4 regions of the Curvivirga sp. genome follow, and region 2 is predicted to be linked to each of the others. Evidence: riboswitches for the same ligand, from Rfam matches in the RefSeq annotation. Region 2 holds a riboswitch; each other region holds the start of a gene.
The links. Region 2 has a riboswitch for cobalamin ahead of ACOQOA_RS16165 (aromatic ring-hydroxylating oxygenase subunit alpha). Riboswitches for the same ligand answer to the same signal wherever they lie in the genome.
Positions count from the first base shown of each region.

Region 1 (4,318 bases), 990 kb from region 2:
ATTTCTCTCGTCTTCTGCACAGGCCACGCTTTTACTTGTGGCTGATCAGGTTAATCTAGCACTTGATCTGGTTATACCGGAAGAGGCTTTGGGACTTGATTGGGGGGCAGGTGAACAGGCTATGGCAAACAATCAGGCTTTAACGAAAGCACTTGTTAAGCTTGCCTATGAATTAAAAGATGACCCAGTTGGTTTTTTGAATGACGTTATAGATGGCTATTCCAACAGATTTGCTGAAGCTGATAAATTAGAAGCCGCAGGAGATGTGATCGGCGCAGAAAGATTACGTAATAATGCTGAGGCTGAACTTATATCAACTGTTGCTGGACTTGCGGGTACAGCGAAAGCTGTCATAAAATCGGGTTTAAATAAGTTAGATGTACAAGTTGCTACAAATAGATTGCCGGATTTCCAACATGGTATACCACAAGGCGAATATGATGCTATTAATCCCGGTCCACTTGATGATGGTTTGGCAGGAACTTTTTCTGGTGGAAAGTATACGGAAGTTGTTTTAGATAAAGATGTGATCTTACATCGGGCTGGTACAGAGGATACACCTCTAGGACAATTTTTTACGCAAAATTCTCCGGACGGTGTTCTTAAAACAAGAATTGATAGTGCAGTATTACCTGAATGGCCTGGTGGAGGTGCATCGCCAATAGATTCAGCTTTTGAGGTGAAAATCCCCGCAGGAACAAGAGTATATGTGGGTGAAGTTGGTTCGCAAGGAGGAATATATGTTGGTGGAACGCAACAAATCGTGGTTCCTAAACCGTGGTTAATTGAGGGTGTTCAAGTTATTGGGAGTAAACCTCTTCAATGAGTAAGGTAGATATTGAAAAAGCCGAACTATATTTGTCCGAAATGGGAGAGTTATTAGAGAAAAATAATTGTTCTCCATTTTGGGCAAATAAATTGAAATCTCTCGCGGCAAAAAAAACACTGTGTCCAGATGATTTTAGGGTCCAGATTAAAAGTATGTTTGGTGGAATGGGGTCATTGAATGATCTTGTATTATTAGATGATGATGGGAAGGTTGATCGTGATCTTAATATAATCTTTGATGATTTGAGAAAGAAGTTATTTGATGTAATCTAGAGTATTTCCCTCCTTGGGACCCAGATTGAGGCCGCTAAAGCAGTCAATATTGATGCGGGGAATAACCTGACTGTCGATATTTTGGTTGATCAGATCAATGTGCATTACGGGGAAGAATCCAACAAGAAAACCCTAAAAATGATTATTAGGCTCAGTTAAATAAACTAGTTAGTTTGAATACAGGTGGGGAGTTTTCTTCAAAGCCCAGCATGACTTAAGCCTGATCGACAGATAGACTTGATACGAGAATAATAGGGGGTGTCTCGTGATAAAATTAACGCATATCCTTAACAAGCAAGACCTCGCATTTTTGATACATCTTGACGTATGAATTGTGCGTTCTTGTTAATGGTGCAAATTTAATTGACATGAGAATCGTTCTCATTTAACTATTTTTACAGATATTGGTGCTTCAAATTTTGAGGTGAAAAGGGAAATTGGTGAAAATCCAATACTGCCCCCGCAACTGTAAACGGTTAGCGTCGACTGATAATGCCACTGGTAGAAAATCGTCTATTGGGAAGGTTATGTCGAAAAGCAAAGATCCGTATAGTCAGGAGACCTGCCAGTATTAGCGTTACCCGTCCTTCATACGGGGAGGTTTGAAGGCATGGCAACCCATTGTGGTGACGCAACTTGTGTCGCTATGGTGGGAATTAATCAATATATCTGATCAATTTCCAAATAAATATGTGAGATCCGTTTAACTCAGTTACACAGTTAAATGGATTTATATGTTTTCTATAGCTTAATTTTGTTTTGGCTTTGATAGGAAGGCTCCCTCTCAACCTATCGATGATCAAAAAAAGATGTTGGCAAACGTAACACAAAACAATAAATGTTATGTTATAACATATCAAATATATGGAAAGTTCTATGCTATCTAAATTACACAATTTTTCTGCAGCTGGTCTATTAGCTACCACTTTGATTGCGTCCGCAACATTTACTGCTACAAATTTGTCCACGGCTATGGCCGACGAAAATATTATGACAGTTGCCGTGCCTTTTGGCCCTAAAGGTTCCGTGCCTGATCCACGTGCCCGTCAAAATGGCTGGATCAGTAACCGCGCAGGGGTTTCAGAAACACTAATTGGCCTGACCTATGATATGCAACAAGCCCCAAGGCTCGCGGTTTCTTATGATCAAATATCACCGACAGAATGGAAAATTGGATTACGCAAAGGTGTAAAATTCCATGATGGTAGTGCAATGACCGCCCAAGATGTGAAAGCGTCTTTTGAAAAACTTTCTGAAGAAGGTCATTCGGCTCATAATCCACGGCTTGTGAAATTACTTGGTATCAAAGAAATTAAGATTGTAGATGATCACACTCTTGTTTTTGAAACCAATACACCAAATTCTGCTTTTCTTTGGTCTTTAACTGAGCCTTCGGCTGCTGTCATGAAAGAAGGTACTAAGGAACTTCCTTTAATTGGTACTGGGCCTTTTGTCTTCAAGGAAGCTGAAACGGGAAAATTCTATCGTACCGTTGGATTTGATCAGTATTGGGGAGGAAAACCAAATCTAGACGGTCTTGTTTTAGATACAATTCCTGATCCTTCAGTTGCGGCCTTGGCATTGCGTTCTGGTGACGTTGATGTTGTTACAAACTTCAATGAACAAGAATTTGATAAAGTGAAACAAAGCGGTGACTTTAATACCTATGCAACTGAAACTTTACGTCTGTTCTTTATTCAACCCCAAACAGAAAAAGGCCCGTTGAAACACAAAGTTTTGCGTCAGGCAATTTCATTGGGGCTTGATCGTGATTTGATGGTTCAGGTTGCACTGGCAAATGTGGGTGGTGCCGCGTCAAAATCTATCTTCCCACAACAAATGAAATCTTGGGTGAATAAAGCGGTTGACCTTCCGTTCAACGTAGAAAAAGCCAAAGAAATTTTGGATGCTGCAGGTATCAAAGATTCTGATGGCAATGGTATTCGTGAAGTCGATGGTGCAGACATTGTATTGAAAGTTCGCTCATACGAAGGTCGCCCTGCTTTGAAACCGTCTCTGGAAATTACGCAAGCCTTGTTGCAACAAATTGGTATCGGTGCGGAAGTTTCCATGGGTGAATGGGGTGCGAATAATGCATCTCTGGAAGCGGGTGAAATTGATATGCATCTTCAGGCATGGGGTACTGCCCCTCAAGGTGATCCAGACTATTTCCCATCCACACTTGTACAAACGGGGGCAAAGTATAATGTTTCTGGATACAGCAACTCTCTTGTCGATAAGTTGTTAGAACAGGGACGAAATGAGTTTGATAACGAAAAACGCAAAGTCTTCTATGATGAAGTACAAGAAATCATCAATGAAGAACTGCCTTTGATCCCTCTATTCCATAAAACACAGGTATCTGTGTCGTCTAAGGCCGTGGAAGGATATAAAATCCATCCTGCTGAAACTTACCTCGCAACACCAGAGCTTACTCTTGTTAAAGAGTAAAGAGCTGTTGTTGTCCTGCGCCGGGTTGAGTGTCCATATGGATACTCAGCCCATCTTGCAGGAGATTGACTTGTCTATCTATGCAGGTGAAAAAGTCGCTATCGTAGGCCGTTCTGGTTCTGGGAAATCTACTCTGCTGCGCGGTTTGTTTGGGTTGTATGCACCGATGAAACGAACGAACGGCAGTATTCAATTTCAGGACCAGATGAAATCTTCTGATATTGCCTATGTTCCGCAAAATCCAGATTTCGGATTTGATCCGCTAAAAAGGCTCGTTTGGCAGTGGAAACAATTTTGCAAATGGCATTTGAAAGCAGCTGGCAAAGAAGTTGAAGATTTACAAGAAACGCTTACTGCTTTCGGTTTACCAGCATTAGGTCGGAAATACCCACATCAATGGAGCCGTGGTATGCAACAAAGATTGCTTATTGCGAAAGCTATTGCGACACATCCACGATTGCTTGTTCTTGATGAGCCAACCTCCGCATTAGACCCAATAATTGCATCTGTTGCGTTGGATCATATCTCTGAATATTCAGTTAAAGAAAATATGGCTTTGCTTATGGTTACTCATGACATTGGGCTCGCCACAGAATTTGCTGATCGGATCATCGTTTTGGAAGGTGGGTTATTGGCGGAAAACACGCCGAAAGAACAATTCCTCAAGAAACCAGCTTCCGAAGCAGGAAAGTATCTGTTGAGGTTTAAATCTTGGTCCATAAACCAGAATAAGGCAGCTTAGTGGTTATGCTTCAAGAAAGTTTAT
Region 1 is NZ_CBDCOT010000009.1:1,266,914-1,271,231, forward strand. It holds gene ACOQOA_RS11455 (DUF637 domain-containing protein) at 1-826, shown strand, start outside; gene ACOQOA_RS11460 (DUF6966 domain-containing protein) at 823-1,101, shown strand; cobalamin riboswitch at 1,490-1,686, shown strand; gene ACOQOA_RS11465 (ABC transporter substrate-binding protein) at 1,978-3,552, shown strand; gene ACOQOA_RS11470 (ATP-binding cassette domain-containing protein) at 3,590-4,294, shown strand; gene ACOQOA_RS11475 (ABC transporter ATP-binding protein) at 4,300-4,318, shown strand, end outside.
Region 1: linked by a shared signal. The riboswitch ahead of ACOQOA_RS11465 (ABC transporter substrate-binding protein) and the one ahead of ACOQOA_RS16165 (aromatic ring-hydroxylating oxygenase subunit alpha) in region 2 are both predicted to bind cobalamin.

Region 2 (4,318 bases):
AGCTATCCTCGTGAGTTACTGATCGCTTAGGGGAATGTCATGCGAGAATTGAGACTTGCGATTGCTCAATCTTCCGGGGAACTTGAAGGGCCCGAAGAACGTATGGGATGGTTGGAAACAAAACTGAAAGACCTGCCTTATCAGCAGATCGATCTGCTTCTACTGCCTGAACTTTTTCTGACAGGGTATAATAAAGGGAAGAAACTTCTTGAATGGGCAGAGGCTAATGATGGGCCATATGCAAAAAGAATTTCAGATCTTTGTAAAGAATTTAATCTGGCAATTCATTACGGTTTTCCTGAAAGACTGGATGGAAAGCTATATAATTCTGCGCAATGTTTTGATGCGCGTGGAAATTGTTTAAACATCCATCGTAAACTTATCTTGCCTCCGGGATTTGAAGGGGATCATTTTGAAGCCGGACAGGGATGCAATATTTTTGAACTTGGCGATTTTAAGGTTGCAACTCTAATTTGTTATGATGCTGAGTTTCCAGAAACTTTTCGACATATGGCTGATCAAGGAGTTGAACTGGTTTTAGTGCCCACAGCTTTAGGGGCGCAATGGGGCGTTGTCGCGAAAAAACTTATCCCAACCCGTGCATTTGAAAACGGTATCTATGTGGCGTATGCCAATCAGGCAGGCCGAGAAGGTGATATGAACTATTTAGGTGCCAGTTGTATTATCGCACCAAATGGTGGCGAATTGGCGCGCGCAGGCCAAGATGAAGAGATTATTTTCGCAACTTTGCAGCGCGATGCCGTGCAAAAAGCTCAAGAAAGATTACCATATTTATCAGATGTGAAGCGTATTAAGTTTTAATCGGTGATATTTCGAAATAGAGACGCGGGAAAAACTGAGAAGTAAAATTGAAAAACTCTGTATAAGGCCCCGGTATGGGGCCTTATATTGATGGACTCCTTAAGGCTTTAACATATTATTCTGCTGCTAAAATAATAGGAGACAAACGAGATTTCATCTTTTCACAATACCAGTCAACAAATTGCATAACACCAGCTTCGTGATCTGCGGAATAGGGGCCGGGTTCATAAACCGGGTTTTGGATACCATTTTGATTATCTTCTACGACCCTGCGATCCTCATCATTTGTTGCTTCCCATACTTCGGTTAAGCGCTTTACATAATAATCCACACCTTCAACAGCATCTTTATGGACAAGCCATTTTGTTGTGACTTCTGTCTCTGTTGGACTGATGGGGGTGACACGGAAAACAATTGAATGATCTGCAAGGAAATGATTCCAAGTCGTCGGATAATGGAATTTTAACAATGTACCTGCATCTGCAAATGGTGATCGGCCTAGCCATTTATTAACGGCTGATTTTGTGTCCATGGTATAGCTTTCAGCCCCATCTTTTAAAGGCATTCTTGCTAAACGGAATTGTCCATCCGTATGAATGTAAAATTGAGATTTCATTCCAACAGCTTCACATCTATCGAAATGAGCTTGCAACCTTTCAGGTGGGGTATTGCCTTCAATCTTGGTCACAACGGGATCATCTGGAAAACTTCGGCATAGGGCAGGATGATTACCGCCACAATGATAACATTCGCGATTATTTTCCCATACTAATTTCCAATTTCCTTTTTCAACAATTGTGCTTTCATAAGCGACTTTCGCATTTTCCAGCTCATGTGGTTCTAGATATGGTTCTGCAATGAACTTGAATTCGTCAAAATTGGGTGCATTTTCCGCAAGGCATATATAAACAAGACCTGCGACCGTTCGACAATGCACAGTTTTCAATCCATGTTGGGTTGGGTCAAAATCTGGTCCCATATCACGTGCCCACATAAGGGAACCATCTAATTCATAAGTCCATTGATGATAAGGGCATACAAGTTTGGGGGCAGTACCTTTCGCAACTTTACAAATGACAGATCCGCGATGTCTGCATGTATTGTGAAAAGCGCGTATTTGCTGATCTGCTCCCCTGACAATGATTACATTATATTCGCCAATTTTATAAGTTACGAAATTGCCTGTTTTGGGAATTTCACAACTAGGTATTGCAAATAGCCATTCTCTGTAATGAATGTTTGCTAAGTCATGATTGAAAATCTCTGGATCCGTATAAAATGGACGTTCCAAAGAATAATTCATGCGTCGCGTATTTAGTAAATTTTGAATATCGGTCACTTCGTCTCTCCTGCTGTTTCAGCTCTCATTCACGCCAGCAAAAGAAGACACATGGATAAACGCATTTAGGGCGCATCTATCTATTGTGCCATCATCGCCGCCCGCGATTTGGCAAGTTAAACGAGGCTGGTTTCCGGACTTCGAAGGGGAGATGTGGATAAAGGCCTTCCCGGGAAACCCTATCCCAGTGGCTACTTCTTTATCCTACCTTCATTACCGTTGCGGGGGCAGTGTCGGCCTTTCACCGACTTCCCAATTATCTTAAAGACGTAATATCTTTAAGCACCTCATATGGTGAAAATTTAGAAAAAATCCGGAGAGAGGTTCTTCTGTAAACGACTACGAAAACGTTATTCGCGACGATTATCTAGAAACTATATCGATTTATTGACTGATTTCTTTTTTAGAGTCTGTGATAAAAGCTTTATCATTCGTTTGGTGGATTCTTGAAAAGGCGCTAGATATGCATAAGACAGGCTATGTATCTTATTTGATGTGTTTTTATTGCCAAAAGTGATTTTTTCCGGGGCGCTGGAGGCAAGTACTAGACTTCCTCCCAACCAATCCCATATGGCGAGGACAACACCAAAGTTTTTATCGTAATGTCTGACATTGTTGGAATGATGAATTTGGTGTTGCGCAGGCGAAATAAAGAGTTTTTCTAACCAGTTTCCATAGGTGATGCGAACATGAGAATGGCGTAAATTAGATCCGGTAATGTTGAACAGGAAAATGATAAAGTTAGCCCCCAAAATATCGATTAAGGTCACATTTAATCCGAAGAAGAAAATAAAAAGCGCAATCACGAAACCTTGAATAAGAACAGCCCGGACACTGAAAAGAAGCGCTTCAACAGGATGAATTCTATAGACTGTGAATGGGGTAAGTTTCTCCGCATCGTGATGGATTTTATGGAACTGCCATAAAAAATGATTGCGATGCATTAAGCGATGTAACCAATATTTGGAAGCATCATCAAACAAAAAAATCAAGAATGTAAAAGACAAGCTAACGGCCCAATCCGGTAAGGTGCCTGCAACTGAAGGTCGACCGTTAAAGATCACGTGAAATTCTTCAAACAAATATGTGGCGACGGCCAGTTTCGTTAAAAGGATAGGCGCCATAAGCAGCATAAAAATACGATTGATTACGAAAATACTATAATCCAATCGGGCAGATTTACTGAACCAGATATCTTTGGAAAAGAAACTTTGCCAGAAGCTTTTAATTTTTTGTCGAGAGACTAAACAATATAGGATGATTAGCGGAACAGACGCGGCAAGATATCCCACAAAAATTCGTTTCTGTGGTGAAAATAACGGGCTGATTGCATCCCAAAGTATAGTTGTAAATGATCCTAGTTCCATGGCGGTAAAATAGAACAGGCAGGTAAATTCTGAAAGAAAATACCTGCCTGATTCTAAACTATTTTATGACGATATTAGTCGGTTTCAGCGGAAAGTGCGTCACCCAAGCTATCTGTCAAAGCAGCCATTTCGCCTGTTACGTCATTAGACTTAGCTTTCAAGCCAAATGTTTCATCAAGCAATTTTTGGACGCGTGCCATATGAAGCATGTAAATGCCCCATTCCATTGTTTCACCGCTTAGGTAATCACCATTTGCAGAGATGTCGGAAACTTGCTCATTGTTCAATGTCAATGGGCTGTAACCGATCAAACGGTTCAATTGAGTTGCTGTTGCAGCTAGGTTGTTACGACCTGTTTGCAGCGCCAAAGCAAAGCCTTTCAACTCACCCCAATGTTTCACATAAGCTTTCCAGGCTTTTGTTACATCACCACCAGATTCTTTGATGGTTTGAAGCTTTTGCATGTCTTTATATACGGAACCCGCATATTTAAATGTTGCTTCCGCTAAAACTTTTTCCCAGTTGCTTTCGATGACAGATGCATATTTTTTCAACTGGTCACGTTGTGCATCTGTAAGTTTTTCGCCATTTGCATCTGCGATCAACTGACGACCATCGATGAAGGCTTTGGTGATTGTGTGCAAGTAGTTAGACTTACCACCTTTATCAGCACCCGCAGCATAATATGCAGGACCGAACACCATTTCAGATTTCATGTTTACTTTGCCATCGCCATTCGCGTCGGCAAGTTTCAACACACTTACAGGATCATCAGATTTGCTGCCAAGTT
Region 2 is NZ_CBDCOT010000009.1:2,259,288-2,263,605, forward strand. It holds gene ACOQOA_RS16155 (M24 family metallopeptidase) at 1-30, shown strand, start outside; gene ACOQOA_RS16160 (carbon-nitrogen hydrolase family protein) at 40-822, shown strand; gene ACOQOA_RS16165 (aromatic ring-hydroxylating oxygenase subunit alpha) at 938-2,161, opposite strand; cobalamin riboswitch at 2,268-2,466, opposite strand; gene ACOQOA_RS16170 (sterol desaturase family protein) at 2,536-3,528, opposite strand; gene ACOQOA_RS16175 (DUF4856 domain-containing protein) at 3,603-4,318, opposite strand, start outside.

Region 3 (4,318 bases), 2.2 Mb from region 2:
GCCATCCCATCTTCATTCATACCAACCCAAGTCCCATTTGAGACAGGGTCCACCGGATAGCATAAACCGTGTCCTACTTGTAATCGATTAGCTTCATCACGAAAGCGGCCTTCGTCACGATTCATTGTTAACACAGCCCCATTCAGGGTTGGGAAGATGGTCAAAGTACACATATTAACTAGCAGCTCTTAAGAATGTTGCTGTTGCCGGCGCAAGGCCAATTGAGGCTGGCAACGTAACATTCCGGGTCTTAGCAAGCAAACTAATGTATGCGGTATGATGAATTGTATGATTGATAAGATATAGTACTTCGCGAGATACATTCGATTTAAAACTGCTGGTTTGGCAAGCTGAAACATCAATTTCCGAAATCACTTCAAGATCTTGCTCTCTAAAGGAAACTTGTTGGATATTGATGTAAAGCGCCTCTAGCATCTCACGGGCTGACACAACATTTTCTTCACAACTATGGCCACGACGACGGAGGTTATAATCAAGAACGCCACTCTCAACAGCAGGTATAAATGCTTGAAGATGGTCTGCAATATGGCGAATATGTCTCCCAATTCCGACTTCTACATATACTTCTTGTTGATGATCCTGCTCTAACCCCTCCACAATTGAAATAATATCCAGAACTTGATCCAGACATTTCAATAATGCGTCTTTTAGCATAGATGTGTCTCCGCCTAAAATTAATATTTATTTAGGAAGAGTATAGAGATACTTCGCCCTAAAAAGGCATAAACTCTGTCTCAACTTATTGTGAGGAAAGTACTTTAATTACTTGCAGACCATTTTGAATGCGCTGGCAGTTTTTCTGTATCAGAAGGAACAGGGAGAACAGCCTCATTGATTTCAGTCTCTAACTGTTTTTCAGTTTTTAATTCAGATCGTAAAGATTGGACTTCTTTATCTAAAGCGTTGGCTTTTTTACGGGTATCACGTGCTTCTTTACGTTTATTCTGCCCAGCCATCCAACTTGCGAAACCACCAGCTAGAAAACCAATTAACATCATAATAAAGCCGAATAACACCAATGGCATTTCAACGGAAAAAGGAAATGGCCAAAGCGTAAGTTCAGTCGCTCCGCGATTCGAAACCGCGAAGGATATTGCGATCAAAACCAATGGAAACAATAGAATCCAATTGATGATACGCATATACAGACATCCTTATGAGATATAATGAAAAACTAGGAAAGCTTCTTCCCCGACGAAAGAAGCTTATCACAGGACATAGAAGAGGAAAATCTTTAAGTTATTCGTCATCGCCATTTAGGCGTTCACGCAAAAGTTTACCTGTCTTAAAGAATGGAACCGCCTTTGCATCAACACTTACAGATTCACCTGTACGCGGATTACGACCAACACGCGCTTCACGATGTTTTACGGAAAAGGCACCAAATCCGCGTAACTCAACACGGTCGCCCTGACATAAGGCATCGGTAATTTCATCAAAGATGGTGGTGACAATGCGCTCAACATCGCGATGATACAAATGCGGATTTTGTTGAGCAATACGAGCGATCAGTTCTGAACGTGTCATGTCGGGCTCCAGTTGTATAATCCCATGTCAAAGGTGCAATGAGTGCAACGAATAATTTGCCTTCGACCCTGCTTCAAACGATTTTTCAATTACACCTTTAGCTCTATGGCACTGAAAAATCATCATAACTTTTAAAAGCTTAGCCAAAACAACCGCTTCAGGTCAAGTAGAGTCTGCGTAATTTCATGAAATATATCAGATTCCACGCATAAAACCGCAAGAAATCGTCTGAATATTGCAATTCGCGCATGAGTGTTACTTCTCCTCCTAGTTTAGAATGCGAATAATTTTCTTCTTGAGCTCATTTTCAATTTTCTGTAAGTAGGCTCTACGGTTCTCAATGAAGAAAACTGATTTGAGATTAAAAGGGAATACGGTGCGGTGTATTCATCAGAAGCCAAAGCCGAAGCTGCCCTCGCAACTGTAAGCAGAAAGTGAACCCTATAAACCACTGATCTATTTTGATTGGGAAGGATGGGGAAACGTCAGATCTGTCAGCCAGGAGACCTGCCGCATATATAACTTAATCCGGACGAGGTGTGCCGGGGAGGTCAATAAATGCGTTTCCTGCTTTTAGAGGCTGAGCATCAAAAACCCCATATCTGTTTGGGTAATGATGTAAGCCTTATTAGAAATTCCCAAAAGTTAAATGGGCAATGTCTATGTGCTAATTTACATCGGTATATGGTGATGTAATGATCATATCCGTTTGTTCACATTGTAAATCCAAAAACATTGAAAATTTAAGCCCAACCCAACTCGTTGAACGCTTACAAGCGGGACTGGATAATGATATCAAAATACAGCAAGTTAAATGCTTGGCTGCATGTGAGCACTCAATTTCTGTTGGCATCACGGATACTGGAAAAGCGAGCTATCTATTCGGACATATCTCTTCAGATGAAGATGTGAAAGCCTTAACTGAATTCACTATGCAATACAAAAATCGGCCGAATGGTTGGACGAATGCATCAGAACGCCCCAAAGCTCTCTATAAAAAAACAATTGCCCGAATTCCTGCCAGCATATTTGAGCTGAAAGACAAAGGTCATCAATCATGAAACCGCAAATGACTATACTCTCCTGCAATAAACTTGGCTTCAAAGATACAAAAGGCAAGATACTATTGGATAGCGTATCCCTTACTGTAAAAATAGGAGAGAAAATAGCCATTGTTGGTCCCAATGGCGCAGGTAAATCAATATTGCAAAAACATCTATCCGGCAGATTAAATCCAGCTATGGGTGAGATCAAATTGCATGATATGCCTTTATCCGCCATTCCACCTCTTAAGCGCGCGCAGTTAATGGCGGTCATGGCACAATCTGAACAAATTGAACCTCTACTATCTGTAGAAGAATATGTGTCTCTGGGTCGTATTCCTCATCAACATTCCTCAAAAGCCAAGGAAGACAGAGATCAAATTGATAGAGCCATTCAAATTTGTGGCTTAGAAAAGTTCAAAGATCAAACAATTCAAACATTATCTGGCGGAGAACGGCAACGTACCTCCCTAGCACGTGCTATTGCACAACAGCCAGAATTGTTGTTGCTGGACGAACCGACCAATCACCTTGATTTACGGGCTAGAGCAGACATCCTCAAATTGGTCAAAGGCTTACCTTCAACCGTCATCGCTGTATTACATGATTTATCTCTCGTACATGATTTTGCGGATCGTGTGATTGTTGTTCGACAAGGAAAAATTATATCTGATGGATCCCCATCAGAAAGCTTATCTCCTGCTATTGTACGGGATGTATTTGGAATGGAAACTCTTGATGTCCTCCATCCTGTTACCGGAAAGCCTCTCCGGGTTTATGAGGCTCCTCACTTAGAAACTGATATACAAACTGAAAAGGAATTTACATATGCGTAAGTCTTTTGCTCTTTCTGCATTATTAGCAGCACCTTTGCTCATTGGTGCACAAGTCGCTATGGCTGATAATATAACGGTCGATAGTTGTGGTCGTGAGGTGACCTTCGACACAGCGCCAAGCAAAGTTATCGTTCATGACTTAAATATGAATGAGATGGCGATGGCTCTTAATCTACAAGACAAAATGGTTGGTGTAACAGGCGTAACTGGCTGGTACAAAACTGAAGGCCCTGCCCTTCTTGAAAAATTAGGTGGCGTTCCTGAGCTTGCCCCTAAATATCCTTCATTGGAAAACTTATTGGCGGCTGAACCTGATTTGTTTGTTGCAGGTTGGTATTATGGCATGAAACCGGGCGGTGAAGTAACACCTGATATTCTATCTCAGCATGGTATTCAAACACTAGAACTCACAGAAAGCTGTGTTCATTTAGATAAAAACAAAAAAGCTGCGTCTATGGATTTGTTATTTGATGACATGCTACGCCTTGGTAAAGTTTTTGACAAAGAACAAGAAGCCGACGCTTTAGTTGATGGTTGGAAAAAAGAACTTGCAAGCATCAAAGAAGCTGTTGGTGAAAATGCTGGAACACGTGTGTTTCTATATGACAGTGGTGATGAAAAACCGTTTACAGCGGGCAAATACGCAATCCCCACAGCAATGATCGAAGCTGCAGGTGGTAAAAACATTTTAGACGATATGGACACAAGCTGGGGACGTGCAAACTGGGAAACCGTTGCTTCCAGAAATCCAGAATTTTTAGTTTTATTAGATTATAGCCAAGATGGTAGTGGTGCCGCTGGCTTGATGGATTTCTTAAAATCTCATCCAGTCATGAGTGAAACAGATGCCGTTAAAAACGGGCGTTTTGTTGCATTACGTTATGCCGAATT
Region 3 is NZ_CBDCOT010000009.1:106,771-111,088, forward strand. It holds gene ACOQOA_RS06020 (NRDE family protein) at 1-125, opposite strand, end outside; gene ACOQOA_RS06025 (hypothetical protein) at 175-675, opposite strand; gene ACOQOA_RS06030 (LapA family protein) at 780-1,163, opposite strand; gene ihfB (integration host factor subunit beta) at 1,261-1,548, opposite strand; cobalamin riboswitch at 1,863-2,078, shown strand; gene ACOQOA_RS06040 (DUF1636 family protein) at 2,244-2,609, shown strand; gene ACOQOA_RS06045 (ABC transporter ATP-binding protein) at 2,606-3,427, shown strand; gene ACOQOA_RS06050 (ABC transporter substrate-binding protein) at 3,420-4,318, shown strand, end outside.
Region 3: linked by a shared signal. The riboswitch ahead of ACOQOA_RS06040 (DUF1636 family protein) and the one ahead of ACOQOA_RS16165 (aromatic ring-hydroxylating oxygenase subunit alpha) in region 2 are both predicted to bind cobalamin.

Region 4 (4,318 bases), 520 kb from region 2:
TACCCTCAACACGTCCTCGCATGGAAAAAGGAATATGACTAAGCATATGATTTTCGGTTGTGTCATCTTCTTCTAAAGCAACAGCTAAACGCAGTTCCATTTGCACAACCTGATCGTGCACTTCTTTCGACTTACTATGTTGGTTATCGCACGTGGCCTCAACATTCGCCATTTCTGCAGATAGATTTTCAATGGCTTCCGTTACATTACTTGTACTCAAGGCCGCCCGTTGAGCATTTTGGCCAATTTCCTGAACGGCCTCTACCTGTTCACCAACTGTATGATTGACTTCACTTGTATATTCTTCCACTTCCTGAATAGCAGATGAAATATTCTGAATTGCATCAACAACCTGTTTGGTGACGGATTGAATCTCTGAAATCTGATCCGTGATATCTTTTGTCGCATCTGCGGTTTGGCTCGCTAGACTTTTCACTTCACCAGCTACAACTGCAAACCCTTTACCTGCATCACCAGCCCTTGCCGCTTCAATGGTTGCATTTAAAGCTAGTAGATTCGTTTGGCCGGCAATACCTGCAATCAACTTCACCACATCACCAATTTTATCTGATGCCGAAACGAGCCGCTCAATAACATCACCTGCTGCATGCGCATCATTTGCCGCCCCATGTGCGCGTTGTGCAGTTTTTTGAATTTGATCCCCAACAACACCAATTGAGACATTCATCTCTTCAGTAGCCGCAGCCATAGCTTCTACATTTTGCGTCGCTTCCACTGCGCCAGAACGCGCCGTTTCTGATAACGCCCTAACAGCATCAATTGCTTTGGAAACTTCTACAGAATAAGCTTCAGCTTCGGCACTTGCTTCTTGTACATGGTGTACGGTGCCCTCAAACTCACCCCGAATGGTATTTTTTAATGTTCCTAAATCTCTAAGAGCCGTAAAGGCAGCCCTTTCGGCCTGTTGCCTTTTATCAACAGTTTCAACCTGATTAGCTTCGGTCAATTCTTCATCTCCCTATTGAACCAAAACCACACTCCAACAAACTTTCCCTTGAATGGTTTTGGCTAGGCTTTTTTTATTATTTACGAAGATTGGAACAGATTTTTGCGAAGATGGCTAGCAATTAATATTAGATTAATCAGATTAATAACCTATCATAGATAGGCTATTAAGTTAGAAGCCCTGAAATCAGTTCGCTAACTGGCGATTACGTCGACGCCTTTTAGGAATAGCTGCAATATTTTCTGCAACCTGACGTAACATATGACGAAGATCTTTTTGTACTTCTTTGGGAAGATTTTCCAGCGGACTATCTTGTTTTTCAAGAACTTTTTGCGCTTCCACCGCAGGAGACGCATTAACAGGCATTGTTAAAATCCAATGCATAAAAACTTCACGCGCCATTATCATAGATGCGTTAGATGACATAGAGCCAGATGTATTCTGATACATAATATTCCTTCCGGGGCACCCCGCCCGATGAGAGTTAACACAAATCACGGCAGGTTTCCTGGCTTTTGATCTATAGATACGCCTTCCCAAATTCCCTTAAAGAAAATTTCAGTGGCCTGTATCAAATTCCCCATACTTATCCATTATGGGAACGATCAACTACAGTTGCGGGGGCAGCTTTGGAATTTGCTATAATAGCAGCACCAAATTCCCTTTTCCTATCAAATAGGCACCGTAAAATTTATGTATGACAAATTAAATAAGTCAGCAAAAATTATTTTATCATATGCGACAAAAATTAATCATTTTTAAAAGAAATCATCTTATTGTTGCGAATAAATTTAGTTTCATCAATAATACATTATGTTCAGGAAGATGAATTTCTTATATTCATCAAGGGATTATTTCGCTGGGGGCGGTTATGAATTCTGCATCAAAAACGATAACAATAACTCTACTGATTGCATCCATGTTAGGATGGGTTCTAACCATATATAGCTTTCTAGCAGTCGACTGGATTGTAGGTATTGGATTTGCAGTTATAGCTGCATGCGCAACCATCGCGATATGCTATTACTTCTTTCGTGTGTATCAAAGAACAGTCAGTCTTATTAAAGACTTGGAAGAAATATCCGCAGGTAAGCGCGATATTAATTTTGAAAAATACGGGGATCCACATTCTGATTTCGTGCGTTCCGTTGAACTTATACAACAAAACTTCTTTGCTATTGATCAGTTCTTAGCAAAGGAATTCAAAGCCAAAGACGAAGAACAAAGATCACTAAACGAAGAACTCGTAGGCATCGCAGAAGGCCTAGATCAGCAAGTCAAGGAAACAGGTGTAAACGTTGCCCAAAATGTTTCCTTACTCAAATTTGTTTCTGAACAAATGTCCAGTAAAGCAGATACAGCTTCTGCCCGCATGAAAGAATTAGCTGATATCTCTCAGAATGTTGGTAATTCAGTTGACATAGCCGCAGACGAAACCAAACAGTTGCAAACTGATATTAATGATATTGGTCAAAAAGTATCTCAGGCGGCCTCTGTCGCACGCGAAGCGGTTCTCAAATCAAACTCTACGAGAGAAAGCATTCAAAGTTTATCTGAAGCGGCTAATCGTATTGGGGATGTCGTAACCATCATTACTGAAATCGCTGAACAGACAAACTTATTAGCCCTCAATGCAACAATTGAAGCTGCCCGTGCTGGTGAAGCCGGAAAAGGCTTCGCTGTGGTCGCCTCAGAAGTTAAAAATCTTGCCAATCAAACGGCAAAAGCCACTGATGAAATTCAAACACAAATTTCAAACGTTCAGAGTGCAACAGGAGATTCCGTTGTTGCGATTGAAGAAATTACAGAAGTTGTTAGTCAGATAGATAACATCTCAACATCTATCCAAGAAACAGTAGACGTTCAAATTGCCGCGACAAATGACATTACAGATCGTATTATGGAAGCAGCAAAAGGATCGCAAGGGGTATCCCAATCATCTGCTGAAATTCTGGAAGCTGTGACCACAACCAATGAAATGTCACAAGAAGTCCGAAATACAGCCGAACAATCTGCAAAAGATGTGGATAATATGACATCCCGTCTAACAGAATTGATGGGGAACCTGCGTCAATCAGCTATTGGCAATCGCAGAGAACATACTCGTTATACCCTCCCTTTCGAAGTAGACTTAGCGATAGATGGAATGGATTATAAAACTAATTTCATCGATATCTCGGTAGGTGGCGCATTAATGCCACCTTTACCTATTCCGCTTAACGAAGGGATGCCTTTCACACTTAAATTGGACGGCCTGGTAAACGTAATTGAAGGCACGGTATATCGCATTTCTAATAAAGGTGTACATTTAGAATTTAATATACCTGCAAGTGAAACGCATACGTTACAAATCTTTTTAGAACAATTCCCTGAAGCCGATAGTGAGGCTGCTCATCACGCCTCTGCAAATGATACAGATGGGGATGATGACGATGTGGATTTATTCTAGTCACATCCCTTGCAATGACGTATAGATAACCCACATAGATCAACAGTTTTGAAATCATTGAAAGCTTAGAAAAATAGCATGAGTATTTGGGGTAAAATTCTCGGCGGTGTTGGCGGTTTTGCTGTCGGCGGTCCGATTGGCGCACTTGTTGGTGCCTTGGGCGGTCACGTTCTTGATAAAATGCGCGAAGGTCCGGAATCAGACAGTCAAAAAGACCAAACAAAGACAATTACTTTTACGATTGGTGTCATTGTCTTAGGGGCCAAGATGGCCAAGGCTGATGGGCAAGTTACCGATGATGAAGTTATTGCTTTCAAGCAAGTCTTCCATGTGCCAGATCATGAAGTCAAAAATGTAGCCCGCATTTTTAATCAGGCCCGTCAAGACTCTCATGGATTTGAACCTTACGCCAAACAAATGGCAGATACTTTCAAAGACACCCCAAACGTTCTTGAAGAGCTTCTTTGGTGCTTAACTCATATTGCCAAAGCTGATGGCAAAATTCATCCGGGTGAGTTGGAGTTCTTGTACAAGGTTTCTCATATTTTTGGCTTCACGGATCAATGTTTCGAACGCGTTACAGGTCTCAAACAATCCGGGCAAGCTGCGGATCCATATGCTATTCTTGGTTTAAATTCATCTGCGAGCGATCAAGACATTAAATCCGCCCATCGTAAGTTAGTTATTGAAAACCATCCTGATAAGTTAACAGCCCAAGGGTTACCAGAAGAGTTTATTGAGATGGCAAACGAGAAACTTGCAACGATAAATGCCGCTTATGACGAGATAAAAAAACAACGCGGCCTTTAAAAGGCTTGCTTTAACTATAAACAAGAAAAGAATACAGGTTTAACATGGCCAAAGGTCCTGAATATCTGGCTTTGCGCAGCATACGCGCAGGT
Region 4 is NZ_CBDCOT010000009.1:1,737,762-1,742,079, reverse strand. It holds gene ACOQOA_RS13685 (methyl-accepting chemotaxis protein) at 1-967, opposite strand, end outside; gene ACOQOA_RS13680 (hypothetical protein) at 1,154-1,417, opposite strand; cobalamin riboswitch at 1,448-1,669, opposite strand; gene ACOQOA_RS13675 (methyl-accepting chemotaxis protein) at 1,839-3,416, shown strand; gene ACOQOA_RS13670 (TerB family tellurite resistance protein) at 3,495-4,226, shown strand; gene ACOQOA_RS13665 (ABC-F family ATP-binding cassette domain-containing protein) at 4,271-4,318, shown strand, end outside.
Region 4: linked by a shared signal. The riboswitch ahead of ACOQOA_RS13680 (hypothetical protein) and the one ahead of ACOQOA_RS16165 (aromatic ring-hydroxylating oxygenase subunit alpha) in region 2 are both predicted to bind cobalamin.